Regions from separate parts of the Pseudomonas sp. TE3910 genome, predicted to be linked through region 3. Evidence: riboswitches for the same ligand, from Rfam matches in the RefSeq annotation. Region 3 holds a riboswitch; each other region holds the start of a gene.
The links. Region 3 has a riboswitch for cobalamin ahead of cobW (cobalamin biosynthesis protein CobW). Riboswitches for the same ligand answer to the same signal wherever they lie in the genome.

Region 1 (5,832 bases), 540 kb from region 3:
TGAACTATTGCGATGGAATTGCTGATGGTTTGCGCAGGCATGACAAGCGCCGCTCCCGTGGCTTGAGGGTCGTGTATGGCGGCTATCTAAGCGAGTGACGGTGGCCTGGCACAAGCGAATAAAAATTCTACTGTCATTCCTAAAAGTATCGAATCTGGCGTCACCGGCCACAAATCACTTAGCAAGAAGGTTTTCCTTAAGACCTCGCACGGTCGTCCCAGGCACACATTGAATTCCCCCAAGGAATGATGTTCTGAGTATTGCTCGTTTGTTGAAGCCCCGTTCGTCGACCAATACTGATCTGGATCAATTACCAGGAGCAGGACGCAGTACCGACACGGAAGGTTTCCTTACTAACGATTGTTCAGCGCCGGCTCACCCCGAACGGACCTGTGAGCCAGGGGGCTGCTGAACCGAGGGTTGATGCATGAGTTCAAACAATAACAACCGCGGGCAACGCTCGCTCAAGCATGGCCTGACCACACGCCAGGTCTCGATGATCTCCATCGCAGGCATTATCGGTGCGGGTCTATTCATCGGCTCCTCCAACGCCATCGCCACCGCAGGCCCGGCCATCCTGATCTCCTACGCACTGACCGGTTTGCTGGTGCTGTTGGTCATGCGCATGCTCGGCGAAATGGCCGTTGCAAACCCGAACAGCGGTTCGTTTTCCACCTACGCCGGCGAGGCCATCGGCCCTTGGGCCGGTTTCACCATCGGTTGGCTGTACTGGTGGTTCTGGGTGTTGATCATCCCGGTAGAAGCCATCGCCGGTGCCGACATCCTGCATGCCTGGTACCCCGCCATCCCGTCCTGGGCCTTCACCTTCCTGATCATGGTCACCCTGTCGGCCACCAACCTGATCAGCGTGCGCAATTTCGGCACCTTCGAGTACTGGTTCGCCCTGATCAAGATCATCGCCATCCTGGCCTTCATCGGCGTGTGCAGCGCGGCCGTACTGGGCTACTGGCCGCTGGCTGAAGTCTCGGGGGTCGGCCAACTGCTGAGCAATGGCGGCTTCATGCCGAATGGCTTTGGTGCGGTGCTGGGCGGCATTCTGGTGACCATCTTCTCGTTCTTCGGCGCCGAAATCGTCACCATCGCCGCCGACGAAACCGAGAACCCCAAAGAGAAGATCCGCCGCGCCACCAACCTGGTGATCTACCGTATTGCGATCTTCTACATCTTCTCGATTTTCTTCATCGTCTCGCTGGTTGCCTGGAACGATCCACGGCTGCTGCAAGTCGGCTCGTTCCAGCGCGCACTGGAAGTGCTCAATGTGCCAGGCGCGAAACTGATCGTTGACCTGGTGGTGTTCGTCGCCGTGACCAGTTGCATGAACTCGGGCCTGTACACCGCATCACGCATGCTTTACTCGCTGGGCGCACGCGGCGAAGCACCGACTGCAACACGCTATATTTCGCGCAGCGGCGTGCCGACCGTGGCCGTGCTGATGTCCACCCTGGCAGGCTTCGTCGGCTGCCTGATCAACTACCTGTTGCCGGGCAAGGTCTTTGGCTTCCTGCTCTCGACCACCGGCGCCATCGCCCTGCTGGTGTACCTGGTGATCGCGGTGTCACAACTGCGCATGCGTAAGCAGCTGGAGCAGAAAGGCCAGACCCCGGTGTTTCGGATGTGGCTGTTCCCATGGCTGACCTGGTTCGTCATCGCCTTGATCTGCAGCGTGCTCGGCTACATGTTGTTCAGCGCCGCATATCGCTATGAAACCCTGATGACCGCAGCGGTTGCCGGCATCGTCCTGATGATCAGCCTGGTGCGCAAATCGAGCACGACAACACCCGCCGCTGCTGCCGCGCAACGCGGCTAAGTGATTGACTGAGCTGGCGTTCGATGTTCAGATGCGCGCCAGTTTCAGGTGTCCTGCGCCGCCGTGCGCAGGGTGAAACGGGAAGCCGGTGCGTCTCTTTGACCAGTCCGGCGCTGCCCCCGCAACGGTAAGCGAGCGAGGCCTTCGACAGACCACTGTGCCACGGCATGGGAAGGTGAAGGCCTCATGACCCTCGCAAGCCCGGAGACCGGCCTGAAGCCTTGTTTGGCAACCCCGCGGTGGGCGGGCGCAGGCCGGTTGGCGGGCGCCTGCGTGCTCGTCATGCCTCTATGCGTTATTCCCCCGGGATTCATTCATTCCTGTTTCAGCCTGGAACGACATGTCCCGCAATTACCTGTTTCACACACTTGTGTCCTCTGCTTGCCTCTCGCTTTCACTGCCGACACTGGCCACCGATGATACCGAGCGCATCCTCGCCCTGCCCTCGACAGCCATCACGGGCGATCATGATAGCGAACACGAAGCCATCACTCTGGCAACACCACTGCCGACCGGCTCCCGACTGAACCTCAGTGCGCTGGAGACGCCTGCCAGCACCAGCAGCCTCGATGCCGAGGCCATCGACGGGCGCAACAACCGCAGTGTGCAGGACGCGGTCAGTCGCTCGCCGGGCATCACCTCTGTGGGCACCCCGGGCAACGGCAACACAGCCCTTTCTGCCCGAGGCTTCAGCGGTCACAGCTCGGTGATGACCCTGTTCGACGGCTCGCGCTTGTACACCGGTGCAGGCACCCAGAGCTTCCCGGTAGACCCGTGGATGGTCGAGCGCATCGATATCATTCGTGGCCCGGCCTCGGTGCTGTATGGCGAAGGGGCAACCGGGGCCGTGATCAACGTGATCCCGAAGAAGCCCTTCATCGGCGAGATCCGTAACCATCTGCGCCTGGGCTATGGCTCGTATGACCGCCAGCAATTGGGCCTGGACAGCGGTGGTTCGTTAAACGAGCGGCTGAGCTACCGGCTCACCCTCAACCGTGAGCAGAGCAACGGCTGGATTGATCGCGGCGACTCGGAAAACCTCGCCGGCAGTGCCGCGCTGCGTTGGGATGCCAGTGATGACCTGAGCTTCACCCTGGCCCATGAGCGTGGCGACAGTGAGCCGATGAACGACTTCGGTACTCCGCTGATCGACGGCCACTACCGCGACAGCCTGCGCAAAAAGAACTACAACCTCCATGACGCGGTACAGCGTTACCACGATGAATGGACGCGACTGAACAGCGACTGGTCGATCAACGAGAGCCTGACGGCCAGCAACCAGCTCTATTACATCAAGAGCCGCCGGCACTGGCGCAATGCCGAGGACTACAGCTGGGACAGCAGCCGCGACCAACTGCTGCGCCAGAGCTACCTGCACATCAAGCATGACCAGGAGCAAATCGGCGACCGCCAGAGCTTCTCTCTCGACCATACGTTGTTCGGCCTGACGAGCAAGACCGTGGTCGGTGCCGAATACAACCGGATTCGTTTCGACGTCGACAGCAATTCGCCGTACACCGACAACGGCGGCGACTACATCGACCCGTGGCAGCCGGCCCCGGGATACTTCAGCAGCCAGGACCCCACCCGCCCACAAACTCACAGCACCACCCAGACCTTTGCCCTGTTCGCGGAAAACCGCACGCAATTGTCAGAGCGCTGGTCGTTGGTCACCGGAATTCGCCGCGACCAGAACCATATCGACCGAGACAACCGGGTCGACGGCACGCGCAGCGACCGCAGCCTCGACGGCGGCAACTGGCGTGCCGGGCTGGTGTATGCAGTCACCGATCAGCTGTCGCTGTACGGCCAGTACTCCACCAGTGAAGACGGGGTTGGCGACCTGATCAGCCTCAGCCCGGCTGCACAGCAGATGGACCTGACCGAGTCGAAGCAAACCGAACTCGGCCTCAAGCAGCAGTTCTGGAACGGCCGTGGCGAGTGGACGCTGGCGGCTTATCAGATCGTGAAAAAGAAGCTGCCGGTGGTCACCGACAGCCACACGCGACTCACCCAGCAAGTCGGCCAGCAGTCTTCCGAAGGCCTGGAGGCGACCCTGGAGCTGGCCCTTGCGCAGCAGTGGCACGTCTCGGCAAACGCCTCGCTGGTGCGTGCCGCGTATGATGACTTCGACGAGGTGGTGGCCGGTAATATCGTGTCCCGCTCGGGCAACCGCCCGATCGGTGTACCACGGCGCACCGCCAACCTCTGGCTCAGCAAGGCCTTGCGCAACAACCTCGATGCCGGGCTGGGCTTGCGTTACGTTGATGCGCGCTATGCCGATACCGCCAACACCGCAACGGTACCGGGCTACACCGTGATCGATGGGAATCTCGGCTGGCAACTGCTGCCGGAGGTGCGTTTGGGCCTGCAACTGAATAACCTGCTCGACCGCCGCTATGCCGTCACGGCCCATAGCGCTGAGCAATGGCTGATGGGGGCGCCGCGCTCGTACTTCGCCACCCTCGATTACCGTTTCTAAGGCACAAGGAACCGCCGCTCATGACCGCATTGAATATCCAACAACTGCGCTGGACGCCGGCAGCACTCGAGCGTCGCCAGCACTGGTTGCTGCACGGTATCGACCTGCACGTGGCGGCCGGTGAGTTCGTCGGTCTGATCGGCCCCAATGGTAGTGGCAAGACCAGCCTGTTGCGCTGCGCCTACCGCTTCAACCCGCCCTTGGCCGGGCACGTCAGCCTGGACGGCACTGACCTCTGGCAACAGCGCCCGCGCTGGAGCGCACAACGCATTGCCGTCGTGCTGCAGGAGTTTCCCCAGGCGTTCGGCCTTACCGTGGCTGACGTCGTGGCCATGGGCCGCACGCCCCACCAGGGGATGTTTGCCGGCGACAACCAGGCAGACCGCCAGCTGATCGCACAGACCCTCGGCGCGGTTGGCCTGGGCAACCTTGATCAACACGATTTCGCCACCCTTTCCGGTGGCGAAAAACAGCGCGTGCTGCTGGCCCGTGCACTGGTGCAGCAACCGCAACTGCTGATACTCGACGAGCCGACCAACCACCTCGACCCACGCTACCAACTGGAACTGCTGGGCCACTTGCGCCGCCTGGGCTTGAGCACCCTGGCCAGTTTCCACGACCTGAACCTGGCTGCGGCATTCTGCGACCGCCTTTACGTCATCGACAACGGCTGCATTGTCGCCAGCGGCACACCGGCCGAGGTGTTGACGGCCGAACGCCTGCACCAGGTATTCGGTGTGCATGCACTGGTCGACACCCATCCACTGGCCGGCTACCCGCGCATTACCTGGATCACCGAACCATGAAACGAGCGCTTCCCTACCTCGCCTGGCTTGCGCTGCTGCCGGCCCTCTCGGCCCAGGCCAGCCATTACCCGCTGAGTGTGCAGAGCTGCAACCGCCAGGTCACGTTCGAGCAGGCGCCGCAGCACGTGGTCAGCCATGACATCAACCTGACCGGGATGTTACTTGCCCTCGGCCTGCGCGAACGCATGGTCGGCTACACCGGCGTCAGCGGCTGGAAAACCCTCGACCCGAGGCTCAGCACGGCCCTCGAGGGCGTACCGGAACTCGCCAGCCACTACGCCAGCGAAGAGAACCTGCTGGACGCGGGTGCCGACTTCTTTTTCGCCGGTTGGGGCTATGGCATGCGGATTGGCGGCCCGCTCACCCCGGCCAGCCTTGAACCGCTGGGGATCAAGGTCTATGAACTGAGCGAGTCCTGCTCGCGGATCATGCCGCAACGCGAGGCCAGCCTTGACGACCTGTACCGTGACCTGGGCAATCTCGGGCGAATCTTCTCGGTCGAAGCCCGCGCCGAGGCGTTGATCAACGACCTGCGCCAACGTATCGCCCGGGTTCAGGTGCGGCTGGCGACAACGGACGAAACGCCGCGCGTATTCCTCTATGACAGCGGCGAAGACCGCCCCATGACCTCTGGGCGCCTGGGTATTCCGCAGGCGCTATTGACGACGGCAGGTGGCCACAACGTGATGGATGACATCGCCGCCAGCTGGACCCAG
Region 2 (5,832 bases), 1.3 Mb from region 3:
GAAGCGCCCGAAAGCGACCAGCGGATGGCGACGCTTTGGCTCACCCAGCAGCGCATCCAGCGCCACACCGGCCACGCTCAGCAAAGCCACACTCATCAACGCTCTCCCCAATGGTTTTCATACAGCATGTCATCGAGCGGACGCGCCTTGGTCCAGCCTTCCAGTTCAAGCATTGGCGCAGGATAAAATGCCGCCACCGGCCCCAGGCAGAGCACGGCCAATGGCTTGGCCCCTTCGGGCATCCCCAGCAAATCCGCCAGTGCCTGTGGCTCGAACAACGATACCCAGCCCATCCCCTGCCCTTCGGCCCGCGCCGCCAACCAGAGGTTCTGGATAGCGCAGGAGAGTGACGCCAGGTCCATTTCCGGCAGCGTACGGCGACCGAAAATATGCCCCTCGCGCTTATCCATCAATGCCGCCACCAACACCTCGGCACAGTCGCTGATGCCTTCGACCTTGAGTTTCATGAAGTCGTCGGCACGCTCGCCAAGCGCTTCGGCCGTGCGCACCCGCTCCTGCTCCACGACCACCTGGATACGCTGACGCAAGCTGCGGTCAGTAATACGGATAAAGCGCCAGGGTTGCATCAAGCCAACGCTGGGGGCCTGGTGCGCAGCCTGAAGCAGGCGCGCCAGAAGCTCAGGTGCCACCTTGCCGCCGATGAAGTGACGCATGTCACGGCGCTCGGCAATCACGCGGTACACCGCTGCCCGTTCGTCCGCGCTGAAATCGTGTTCGCTCATGGTGCCAGTAGCGCCGCCGACGCGTGGGGGTTGGAAGGAAAATAGAAATGCACATAGGAGGCGGTCAGCCGCCCACAGCGATAGACCGCTTCGGCTCCACGCCCACCATTGGGGCTCTGCCCGCGAGCAATCGGGGTCAACTCGGTCTGGGTCAACGAATGGTGGTAGGTGTGCCCGCGCAAGGTGCCTTCCGGCAATGCCACCGCTTGCAACGCCAGCGCCGCCAAGCGCTTTTGCATCACGGCCTCACCGGGCAACAGGCCGAGCAACTCGGCACGCTCACCCGCCACATCAGTGAGGGCATCCAGCAGGTAGAGCATGCCACCGCACTCGGCCAACAGCGGCTTGCCCAATTGATGATGGGTACGAATGGCCGTCAGCATGGGTCTGTTGGCCGCCAGGGCCTGATGGTGCAGTTCAGGGTAACCGCCCGGCAAATAGAGGCTGTCGGCCTCCGGTAACTGTTCGTCATGCAGCGGCGAGAAAAAGCTCAGTTGCGCGCCCATGTCGCGGAGCACATCGAGGTTGGCGCCATAGGTAAAGGCAAACGCCTCATCACGGGCCACTGCGATGCGGACACCGGCCAACAAAGGCTCAACCGTGTGCGGTTGGGGGGCTGAAAATGCTACGCTCGGTGGCAACGCCGATTCGCAACTTCCCCCCAGCGCCGCGGCGGCCGCATCAAGGCGAAGGTCGAGGTCGTTCAGTTCACTGGCCTGAACCAGCCCCAGGTGACGGCTTGGCAACTCGATGGCGGTTTCCCGTGACAGGCCGCCATACCAGCGCAGCCCCTCGGTGAGGCTACCCTCCAGCAGTTGTGCGTGGCGCAATGAACCGACGCGGTTGGCCAGTACGCCAGCAAATGGCAGGTCTGGCTGATAGCGTGCCAGGCCCAACGCCAGCGCACCGAAGGTTTGCGCCATGGCTGTACCGTCGATCACCGCCAGCACCGGCACACCAAAGTGCCGAGCCAGATCGGCACTGGATGGCGTACCGTCAAACAGGCCCATGACGCCCTCGATGAGAATCACGTCGGCTTCAGCCGCTGCTTCCCACAGCAAGCGTCGGCTCTGCTCGGCGCCAATCATCCACAGGTCCAACTGGTAGACCGGGGCGCCGCTCGCACGCTCAAGGATCATCGGATCGAGAAAGTCCGGGCCACATTTGAACACCCGCACCTTGCGACCCTGGTTGCGGTGCAGCCGCGCCAGCGCCGCAGTGACCGTGGTCTTGCCCTGACCGGACGCCGGCGCCGCAATCAATACCGCCGGGCAATGCCGGGTTTCACTCATAGTTCGACGCCTTTCTGGGCACGAATACCGGCCTGAAACGCATGCTTGATCATGCCCATCTCAGTGACGGTATCGGCCAGTTCGATCAGCTCCGGCTTGGCACCGCGACCGGTAACGATCACATGCTGCATCGGTGGCCGGGCCTGCAGGTCGGTGAGCACCTGTTCCAGGTCGAGGTAGCCATGTTTGAGTGCGATGTTCAGTTCATCGAGCACCACCAGGCTGATGGTCGGATCCTGTAGCAACTCGCGCGTCACCACCCAGGCGGCTTCAGCCGCGGCAATGTCACGCTGCCGGTCCTGGGTTTCCCAGGTAAACCCCTCGCCCATCACGTGATAACGCACCTGCTCGGGGAAACGCCGGAAGAACAGTTCTTCTCCGGTGCTGTTGCGGCCCTTGATGAACTGCACCACGCCGCACTGCATGCCGTGGCCCATGGCGCGGGCAAGCATGCCGAACGCCGAACTGCTCTTGCCCTTGCCATTGCCGCTCAATACCAGCAGCAAGCCGCACTCGTTCGGGGAATTGGCAATACGCTCGTCGATCACCGCTTTTTTACGCAGCATGCGCGCCAAGTGGCGTTCGTCACGCTCGGTGGATTCAGTCATCGCTAGTCTCCGCAGGCAACTGTCGGCCGGGCACCACAGGCCATCGTCAGCAACGACGACCGGCACGGGCTGGGGTTTGGAAAGGCCACTGGGCGGCGCGACAGATGAATGGACAAAGCACACGAAAAACGCGCAGGGCTGCGGCCAGAGGCCGGCGTACCGCGCATCACCCTCCGTGATGCCGTTGGCTGTAACAGGCCGGTCTCCGGGCTTGTGAGCGGGGTCATGCACACCCTGGCGACGCGCCTTCCCGGGTCGTAGACCCCGTGGCCCTGCGTAACCTTGACTCACCTACCGTTGCGGGGGCAGCGCCGGAATCGCGCTGCAAGCGCCCACCGGCTTCCCTGTTTCACCCTGCCAACCGCCACGGCTGCAGAGCACCTGAAACAAGTCGCGAAGGTTAGAGGGTTGGGCCGGGAGCGTCAATTAAAGCTGTCAGAACACCTGCTGACGCCGTGCCATGCGCGAGGCACGACAGACACGTTCAGCGCTTGCGGCATAAGGTCAGCCCATCCCCCAGCGGCAGCAACGACAAATCCACCCGCAGGTCGTCCTTCAATGCCGCGTTCAGCGCCTGGATTGCACGGGTGTCTTCACTGTCCGGTACGACCTGAAGCACGCGCCCACTCCACAGGGTGTTGTCGAACACCAGCAGGCCACCCGGACGCAGCACGCGCAAGGCTTCCTCCAGGTAACGCGGGTAATTGGCCTTATCGGCATCAATGAAGATCAAGTCGAAGGCTTCTGCATCGAGCGTTGCCAGGGTTTGCAGCGCCGGCCCCAGGCGCAACTCGATACGCTCGGCAACACCGGCCTCTTGCCAGTAGCGCTGTGCCGTGGCGTTGTAATGGCCTGGCAGATCGCAACACAGCAGATGCCCCCCATCCATGGCTTGCGCCATGCACAGGGCGCTGTAGCCAGTGAAGGTACCCACCTCGATGACTCGACGGGCACCGATCAACCGTATCAGCAAGGCGAGCAACTGCCCCTGTTCTGGCGCAACCTGCCAGCGCGCCTCTGGCAACGCCTGGGTTTCAGCACGCAGACGCGCCAACAGCGGCGTCTCACGCAGTGAAACACCTTGCAGGTAGAGATAGAGGGCATCGTCGAGGTAGAGCGTCTGACCGGTCATCGCCCACCTCGATTCAGATCAGGGGTTGCGTGCCAGGTTCGGCTGCGGCGGTTGCAGCACACGCTTGGCGTTCAGGTAAGCCTTTTGCCAATAGCTGTTCGCGAGGTAGTCCAGCCGCACCGTACCACCGGTACGAGGCGCATGGACAAAACGCCCTTCGCCCACATAGATACCGGCATGGCTGACCTCGGAGCCACCATTGGTGGCAAAAAACACCAGATCGCCAGACTGCAGCGCATTACGTTCGATGTTCGGCGCACGAATGCCGATCATCTCGCGGGTAGAACGCGGCAGGGAAATACCTGCGGCATCACGATAAACATAGCCGATCAGGCCGCTGCAATCGAATCCGGAGTCTGGCGTGTTGCCACCCCAACGATACGGCGTACCCACCAGGCCCAAGGCGCGGAACAGTACATCTTCGGCAACCGGGGAGAAATAGACTTGCGGTGCCATGACCGCAGGCTCGACCACTCGCGGGGCCGGAGCCTGGGTTGAGCAGGCGCCCAGCAGGGCTGCCAGGGCAAGTACCGCGAAACGCGCCATCATCGACATAGTCAGAACATCCTGTCTGAAGCCGGCTGGCACTTGGCCAGAAAATAGTGGTAGTGAAGATTAGACGCTTTCTAAAAACAAGCACGGCGACGCACCCTAGGGCTACGTCGCCGTGTCAAACCTGATCGAGGCTCAGTTACGCGAAATGGTGGTCGGACCCGCCATTGCCAGCGCGCGCTTGGCTTCGATGAAGGTTTTGCTCCAGTAGCGATCGCCAAGGCTGTCGATTCGCACACCACCGCTGCGACGGCTGCTGGAGTGAATGAACTGATCGTCACCCAGGTAGATACCGGCGTGGCTGACACGACCGCGACCATTGGTGCTGAAGAACAGCAAATCGCCTGGCTTGAGGTTGTTACGCGCAACCTGTGGCGCCTTGACGTTGATCATCTCGCGGGTAGAGCGAGGCAGCTTCATGCCAGCTTCTTCACGGAACAGATAACCGATGAAACCGCTGCAATCGAAGCCCGAGGCCTCGGAAGTACCGCCGAAACGGTAACGTGTACCGATCAGGGACATACCGCGCTCAAGAATGTTATCGGCCAGCGCAGGCAGCTGGTAAGGCTTGCTGCTGCCGAACTCGCTCAGCTCTTCTTCAGTAGCCAGTTCTTCATCAAACACCGAAGAGGTGCCAGAGGATTTGACCGAACCGTGATGAGCAGCGATGGATTGCTGCTCCTGCTGCTGCGATACAGGGCTATGCGCCGCGCAGCCAAAAAGCAGGGTTACAAGTGCGAGGGGCACGAGGGGTGCGAAGCGATTTAGCATGGGCACGACCGTGTCTAGAGTTCAATGAGGGGGAAACTATGCCCTCTATCGAGTCGATTTGCAAATTCAATCGAAAAAAATGTGACTTTTATGTGCCGAGGCTCTAGATCGCCGCTACCAGCCCAGGGTCTCCTTTAGAAAGGGGATCGTAAGCTTGCGCTGCGCTTGCAGCGACGCCTGATCGAGGCGTTCGAGCAGATCGAACAGCGCACTCATGCTGCGGGTGCCACGAGTAAGAATGAAGTGCCCAACCTCATCGGTCAGGTGCAGGCCACGGCGCGAAGCACGCAGTTGCAGGGCGCGCAGCTTGTCTTCATCGGACAATGCACGCATCTGGAAGATCAGCGCCATGGTCAGGCGCGACTTGAGGTCAGCCAGCTTGATCGGCAGCTCGCGAGGCGAACTGGACGCGGCAATCAACAACCGTCGACCGCTGTCACGCAGGCGGTTGAACAGGTGAAACATCGCCTCTTCCCACTCTGGCTTGCCGGCAATGGCCTGCAAGTCGTCGAGGCAGACCAGTTCGTACTGTTCGAGGTTATCCAGCAGTTCTATGCCACGGTCGAGCAACTGCGCCAGCGGCAGATAGACCGCCGGCTCGCCCATCTGCTCAAAACGCAGGCAGGCCGCTTGCAACAGGTGAGTGCGACCCACGCCCTGCTTGCCCCACAGATAGATAAGGCTTTCGGTCCAGCCGGCGTCGGCTTCGCAGAGTCGCTCGACGTAGCCCAATG
Region 3 (5,832 bases):
TGTCCAGGCGCAGGCGGCCCTGGGGCGATTCTCCGAACACATGCAGGCCGTCACGAATCTGCGACTCCTTGAGGTCGCACAGGTAGGTGTCCAGCCTTGGCAACCAGACGGCGGCGTCATCCAGGCTGTTTTCCAACTGCAGTTCGCGATCGATATGGTTGTCACGGACCAGCGCGAGGATATCGCGCTGCAACTCAGTGGCTCGGCGTGGGTCGAGCAGTTGAGCTTCGTAATACTCGTCAGCGAGCAATTCCAGGTCGCGCAACGGGCCGTAGGTTTCGGCACGGGTCAAGGGCGGCATCAGGTGATCGATGATCACCGCCTGAGTCCGGCGCTTGGCCTGGGCGCCTTCACCCGGGTCATTGACGATGAACGGATAGATGTTTGGCAACGGGCCCAGCAGTGCATCAGGCCAGCACTGCGCTGAAAGACCGACACCCTTGCCTGGCAACCACTCCAGATTGCCGTGCTTGCCGACATGAATCAGTGCATCGGCGGCAAAGCCATGACGCAACCAGAAGTAGAAGGCCAGATAACCATGAGGCGGCACCAGATCGGGGTCGTGGTAAACCGCACTGGCGTCCAGCTGGTAACCACGCGCAGGCTGAATGCCGACGAAGGTCAGGCCAAAACGCAGGCCGGCGATCATCATCCGCCCACTGCGGAACATCGGGTCCTGCTCAGGTTCACCCCAGCGCTCCCGCACGGCAGCCTGGTTGGCCGCCGGTAACGCGGCGAATGCGGCGAGGTAGTCCTCCTGCGCCATGCTTTGTGCACAAGGGCGCTGATCGAGGCTTTCCAGATCGTTACTGACACCGCCGAGCAGGGCCTGGATCAATGCCGTGCCGGTGTCCGGCAAGGCGCCAACCGGATACCCCTGCCCCTGAAGTGCCCGTAGAATGTTCAGCGCTGCAGCCGGGGTGTCCAACCCTACCCCGTTGCCAATTCGCCCGTCACGGGTCGGGTAGTTGGCAAGCACCAGGGCCACACGCTTCTGGGCATTGGGCAGTTGCGCCAGTTCACACCAGCGGCGTGCGAGCTCTGCAACGAAGTCCATACGCTCCGGCTGTGCACGGTAACAGACAACATCCGACTGGCTGCGCTCACTGCGCCACGCCAGGTCCTTGAAACTGATCGGGCGGGTGATGATGCGCCCATCGAGCTCCGGCAAGGCAATGTGCATCGCCAGATCACGTGCGCCCAAGCCCTGCTCGCTGGCCTGCCAACCGGGTTCGTTGTCTTGGGCGCAAATGGCCTGAAGCACCGGAATATTGCGGCGAAATGGCCGAAGGTGAGGCTTCTGCGGGCTGGACTGGGCAAACCCGGTTGTATTGATGACCAGCGCGGCCTCGACCTGATCCAGCCAGGCTTCCACTTGGGCCAGGCACTCGGCTTCCTTGAGGCTCGCCACCGCGATGGGCAGCGGGTTGAGCCCTGCGGCGCGGATGCGCTCGCAGAACACATCGATGAAGGCTGTATTGGCCGCTTGCAGATGCGAGCGGTAGAACAGGACAGGAACCACAGGCTGACTGGCTACCCAGTCAGCGAACCAGTCGTCCAGTACCGCCGCCTCGCGCTGCGGGTGATACACCAGCGTGCGCGGCAGTTGCTGGGGCACATCCCAGGTGTAGTCACGTCCGAGCCATTGATTGGCCATGCATTTGAAGAGGTTCAGCGCGTTGGCCTTGCCGCCCTGCCGCAGAAAGTGCCAGAGCCGCTCCGCGTCTGCCGCCGGCACGTTGCCAAGGCTGCTCAACTCCGGATCCGGACGGTCATCACCCGGCACCAGGATCAACTGCACGCCTTGGGCAGCCAATGCCACCAACTGCTCGACGCCATAACGCCAATACCCAATGCCACCGTGCAGCGACAGCAAAATGACCTTGGCATGGCGCAGCACCTGATCAACATACAGGTCTACCGACGCATGGTTCTGCACCTGCATCGGGTTGGCCAGACGCAGGCTGGGATAATCCTCCGGCAGTTGCCGGGCTGTTTCGGCCAGCAGTGCCAGGTGCGAATCACCGCTGCAGAGAATAACCAGCTCGGCGGGTGTCTGGCCCAAGTCGGCAATACTGTCATCCGGCACAAAGCCGCCGGGCTGGGTCCGCAGCAGGTGCATGGGTCAGGCGCCCAGCGCTGTACGCAGTTCAGCTTCCAGTGTCGCGCCATCCAGCGCCTGGCCGATCAGTACCAGACGGGTACTGCGCGGCTCGTCTGCGCGCCAGGCACGATCGAAGTGCTTGTCGAAACGCGTACCGACACCCTGGATCAGCAGGCGCATCGGCTTGCCCGGAATGGCTGCAAAGCCTTTGGCGCGGAGGATGCCGTGACGTACGACCAGTTGGGTCAAGGCATCAAGCAGCAAGCTCTCGTCGGATTCGGGCAGTTCAATCGAAATGGAGTCGAAAGCGTCGTGGTCATGATCATCATGGTCTTCGCCATCGTGATGGCTGTCATGGTGAGTGCGACGACCGTCAATGTGCGCTTCCGATTCCGCTGCCAATCCGAGCAAGACTTCAAGCGGTAGACGGCCACTGCTGGCCTCGACAACTTTGACCGCGGGTGGCAGCTCTTCGGCCACTTCGGCGCGTACCGCTGCCAAGGCATGCGCCTCGATCAGGTCGGCCTTGTTCAGTACCACCAGATCGGCACTGGCCAGTTGGTCGGCAAACAGTTCATGCAGCGGGGACTCGTGGTCCAGGTTCGGGTCGAGTTTACGCTGGGCATCCACCTGGTCCGGATACGCCGCAAACGTACCGGCAGCCACGGCCGGGCTGTCGACCACGGTAATGACCGCATCGACCGTGCAGGCGTTACGGATTTCCGGCCACTGGAAGGCTTGTACCAGAGGCTTTGGCAGGGCCAGGCCACTGGTTTCGATGAGGATATGGTCCAGGTCGCCACGACGTGCCACCAGCTCGCGCATGACCGGGAAGAACTCTTCCTGCACGGTGCAGCACAAGCAGCCGTTGGCAAGCTCGTACACCCGACCGCTGGCCTCTTCTTCCGTACAGCCGATGCTGCATTGCTTGAGGATTTCACCGTCGATGCCCAGCTCGCCAAACTCATTGACGATGACTGCAATACGGCGCCCCTGCGCATTGTCGAGCATATGCCGCAACAGCGTGGTTTTGCCCGAGCCGAGAAAGCCGGTGACGATGGTAACGGGGAGTTTTGCCAGTGTTTTCATGTCGTTGCCCTTGGCAGCAATGGCGGGCGGGCACGACGAAAACCACGGGGGTCATGTGCCCGTGCGCGTTCGCTACCGGATCACCCCGCCCGGTTGAATGTCGGAAACTGTCCGAGGCAGGTCTCCTGGCTTGCGTCGTGCTGGCGAACATACCAGCGGCACCGGCGCCTTCCCGCAAAACTACGCAGTGGCAATGCCAGGCTTTGCAACGCTTACAGTTGCGGGGGCAGCCGCGGCTTAAACCGCGTTCCCGTCTTAGCTCCGGGCTGACCGGAGAACCTCGAAACGGCAAGGCTACGCAGTCGTTCAGGGTCGGTCAACCGTCGTTGTGATTGACGCGCACCTGCGCCCGTGATTTGCTACCGCCTTCGTTTGGGTGCCTTTAACGAGGTGAAACGGGAAACCGGTGCGTCGCGGCCTGAGTTACGCGCGACAATTCCGGTGCTGCCCCCGCAACGGTAAGCGAGGAAAGCGTCTAGACCACTGTGCCAGCAACGCGGCATGGGAAGGTGACGCTCCAGGCTGAGCACAGTGTCAGCCCTCGCAAGCCCGGAGACCGGCCCAGTACAGAATTGACAAACCCGCGGTGGGCGGGCGCTGTTGCAACCTCTGGGTGAGTCCGCCCATGGGTTTCTTGCGCATGCCTGCTGCTGATAACCCCTCAGAGGAAAGCACCATGCCCGTCACAACCGCCCACAGCCACTCCGCCGCCATCAGTACCACTCGCAGCCAGCGCCTGGTCGTCGCTATCGGCGCATCGCTGCTGGGCTTGTGCCTGGTTTACTTCGCGGGTTTTTCGCACATCGAGGCGGTTCACAACGCTGCCCATGACACCCGTCACAGCGCCGCGTTTCCTTGCCACTAAGGGACAGCGCCATGATCAAGCACATTGCCCGCACGGCCGGCTTCACCGGCCTGCTCGCAGCCCTGCTGCTGACCTTGCTGCAAAGCCTGTGGGTCACCCCGCTGATTATCAAGGCGGAAGCCTACGAGAGTGCAGCGCCTGCAGTCGAAACCCACAGCCATGATGCGGGTACCGCCGAACATCATCACGATGCGCAAGCCTGGGCCCCCGAAGACGGCTGGCAACGGCTGCTGTCCACGACCGGTAGCAACCTGGTAGTGGCCTTCGGTTTTGCCCTGGTACTGGCGGGGCTGTATACCTTGCGTGCGCCTGGAGGTTGGGTCGCAGGCGTACTGTGGGGCCTGGCAGGCTTTGCGGTGTTCTGCCTGGCGCCCACGCTGGGCTTGCCAGCGGAGTTGCCAGGAACGGCCGCGGCCGATCTGGCGCAACGCCAATTCTGGTGGATCGGTACTGCAGCGGCCACCGCCATTGGCTTAGGGCTTATTGCATTCGCCAACAACGGTTTGCTCAAGTTACTGGGCGCCGTACTGCTGGTCATCCCTCATGTAATCGGTGCACCACAGCCAGACGCGCATGAGGCCTTGGCTCCGGAAGCACTGGAGGCCGAATTCAAACTCGCCTCACTGCTGACCAACGCTGCCTTCTGGCTGGCATTGGGCTTGATCAGCAGTTGGCTCTACCGTCGCCAGAGCCAGGCGTAATGCCTGAACGGCCCAATCCGTTGCGAGTATTCGCCGGGTTGGGCTGTCGCCGAGGCTGTTCGGTGGCAGCCTTGAGCGATCTACTGGATCAAACCCTGCAGGCCCATGGCCTCAGCCACGATAACCTGCTTGGCCTTGCCAGTATCGAACTGAAAAGCGAGGAGGCCGGCCTGCATGCCCTCGCCGCTCAACTCGGCATTCCACTGCTGTTTTTCAGCGCTGCCCAGTTAGCCACCTTTGAATCACGCCTGACCCACCGTTCGCTCCCCGCCTTCGCCCACAGCGGCTGTTACGGCGTCGCTGAAAGTGCTGCACTTGCATTGGCCGAGCACTACGGCTCAATGCCTGCACAGCTCCTTGTTCCACGCCATGCCAGCCTTAATGCCACCCTGGCATTGGCCTGCGGCGCGTCCTTTGACGGATAATCTGCGCCTCGCATCGACCTTACCTTCAGGATTCACCCCATGACCGTCTATTTCATCGGTGCCGGCCCCGGCGACCCGGAGCTGATTACCGTCAAGGGCCAGCGCCTGATTCATCGCTGCCCGGTCATTATCTATGCTGGCTCTCTGGTGCCCGCTGCCGTGCTCGAAGGGCACAGTGCCGAAACCGTGATCAACAGCGCTGAGCTTCATCTGGCGCAAATTGTCGAGGCAATGCGTGAAGCCCATGCCAAAGGCCAGGATGTAGCCCGGGTACACAGTGGCGACCCGAGCCTGTATGGGGCCATTGGTGAGCAGATTCGCCATTTGCGCGAACTGGCGATTCCCTTCGAGATCATTCCCGGTGTCACCGCTGCTGCCGCCAGTGCCGCCTTGCTCGGTTGCGAGCTGACCCTGCCAGAGGTTTCGCAGAGCGTCATCCTCACGCGCTATGCCGACAAATCGCCTATGCCCGCTGGCGAGGAACTGGCCAGCCTGGCCGCACACAAGGCCACGCTTGCCATACACTTGGGGGTGCAGCACCTGGCAAAGATTGTCGAAGAATTGCGCCCCCACTATGGCGGGGACTGCCCAATCGCGGTCGTGCACCGTGCGACCTGGCCGGACCAGGACTGGGTCAAAGGCACGCTG

Region 1: it holds a riboswitch for cobalamin, as region 3 does, so the genes downstream of both, ACZ9H3_RS06240 (TonB-dependent receptor) here and cobW (cobalamin biosynthesis protein CobW) in region 3, are expected to answer to the same signal.
Region 2: it holds a riboswitch for cobalamin, as region 3 does, so the genes downstream of both, cobO (cob(I)yrinic acid a,c-diamide adenosyltransferase) here and cobW (cobalamin biosynthesis protein CobW) in region 3, are expected to answer to the same signal.

What each region holds. Positions count from the first base shown of each region.
Region 1 is NZ_JBWBQN010000001.1:1,417,742-1,423,573, forward strand. It holds gene ACZ9H3_RS06230 (2-aminoadipate transaminase) at 1-41, opposite strand, end outside; gene ACZ9H3_RS06235 (amino acid permease) at 428-1,828, shown strand; cobalamin riboswitch at 1,859-2,059, shown strand; partial or broken gene ACZ9H3_RS06240 (TonB-dependent receptor) at 2,119-4,310, shown strand; gene ACZ9H3_RS06245 (ABC transporter ATP-binding protein) at 4,331-5,116, shown strand; gene ACZ9H3_RS06250 (ABC transporter substrate-binding protein) at 5,113-5,832, shown strand, end outside.
Region 2 is NZ_JBWBQN010000001.1:2,178,768-2,184,599, forward strand. It holds gene cbiB (adenosylcobinamide-phosphate synthase CbiB) at 1-96, opposite strand, end outside; gene bluB (5,6-dimethylbenzimidazole synthase) at 96-743, opposite strand; gene ACZ9H3_RS09790 (cobyrinate a,c-diamide synthase) at 740-2,035, opposite strand; gene cobO (cob(I)yrinic acid a,c-diamide adenosyltransferase) at 2,032-2,643, opposite strand; cobalamin riboswitch at 2,823-3,043, opposite strand; gene ACZ9H3_RS09800 (O-methyltransferase) at 3,128-3,775, opposite strand; gene ACZ9H3_RS09805 (C40 family peptidase) at 3,794-4,330, opposite strand; gene ACZ9H3_RS09810 (C40 family peptidase) at 4,463-5,098, opposite strand; gene hda (DnaA regulatory inactivator Hda) at 5,213-5,832, opposite strand, start outside.
Region 3 is NZ_JBWBQN010000001.1:877,073-882,904, reverse strand. It holds gene cobN (cobaltochelatase subunit CobN) at 1-2,122, opposite strand, end outside; gene cobW (cobalamin biosynthesis protein CobW) at 2,126-3,193, opposite strand; cobalamin riboswitch at 3,292-3,491, opposite strand; cobalamin riboswitch at 3,551-3,772, shown strand; gene ACZ9H3_RS03975 (CbtB domain-containing protein) at 3,870-4,058, shown strand; gene ACZ9H3_RS03970 (CbtA family protein) at 4,070-4,759, shown strand; gene ACZ9H3_RS03965 (cobalamin biosynthesis protein) at 4,759-5,184, shown strand; gene cobM (precorrin-4 C(11)-methyltransferase) at 5,224-5,832, shown strand, end outside.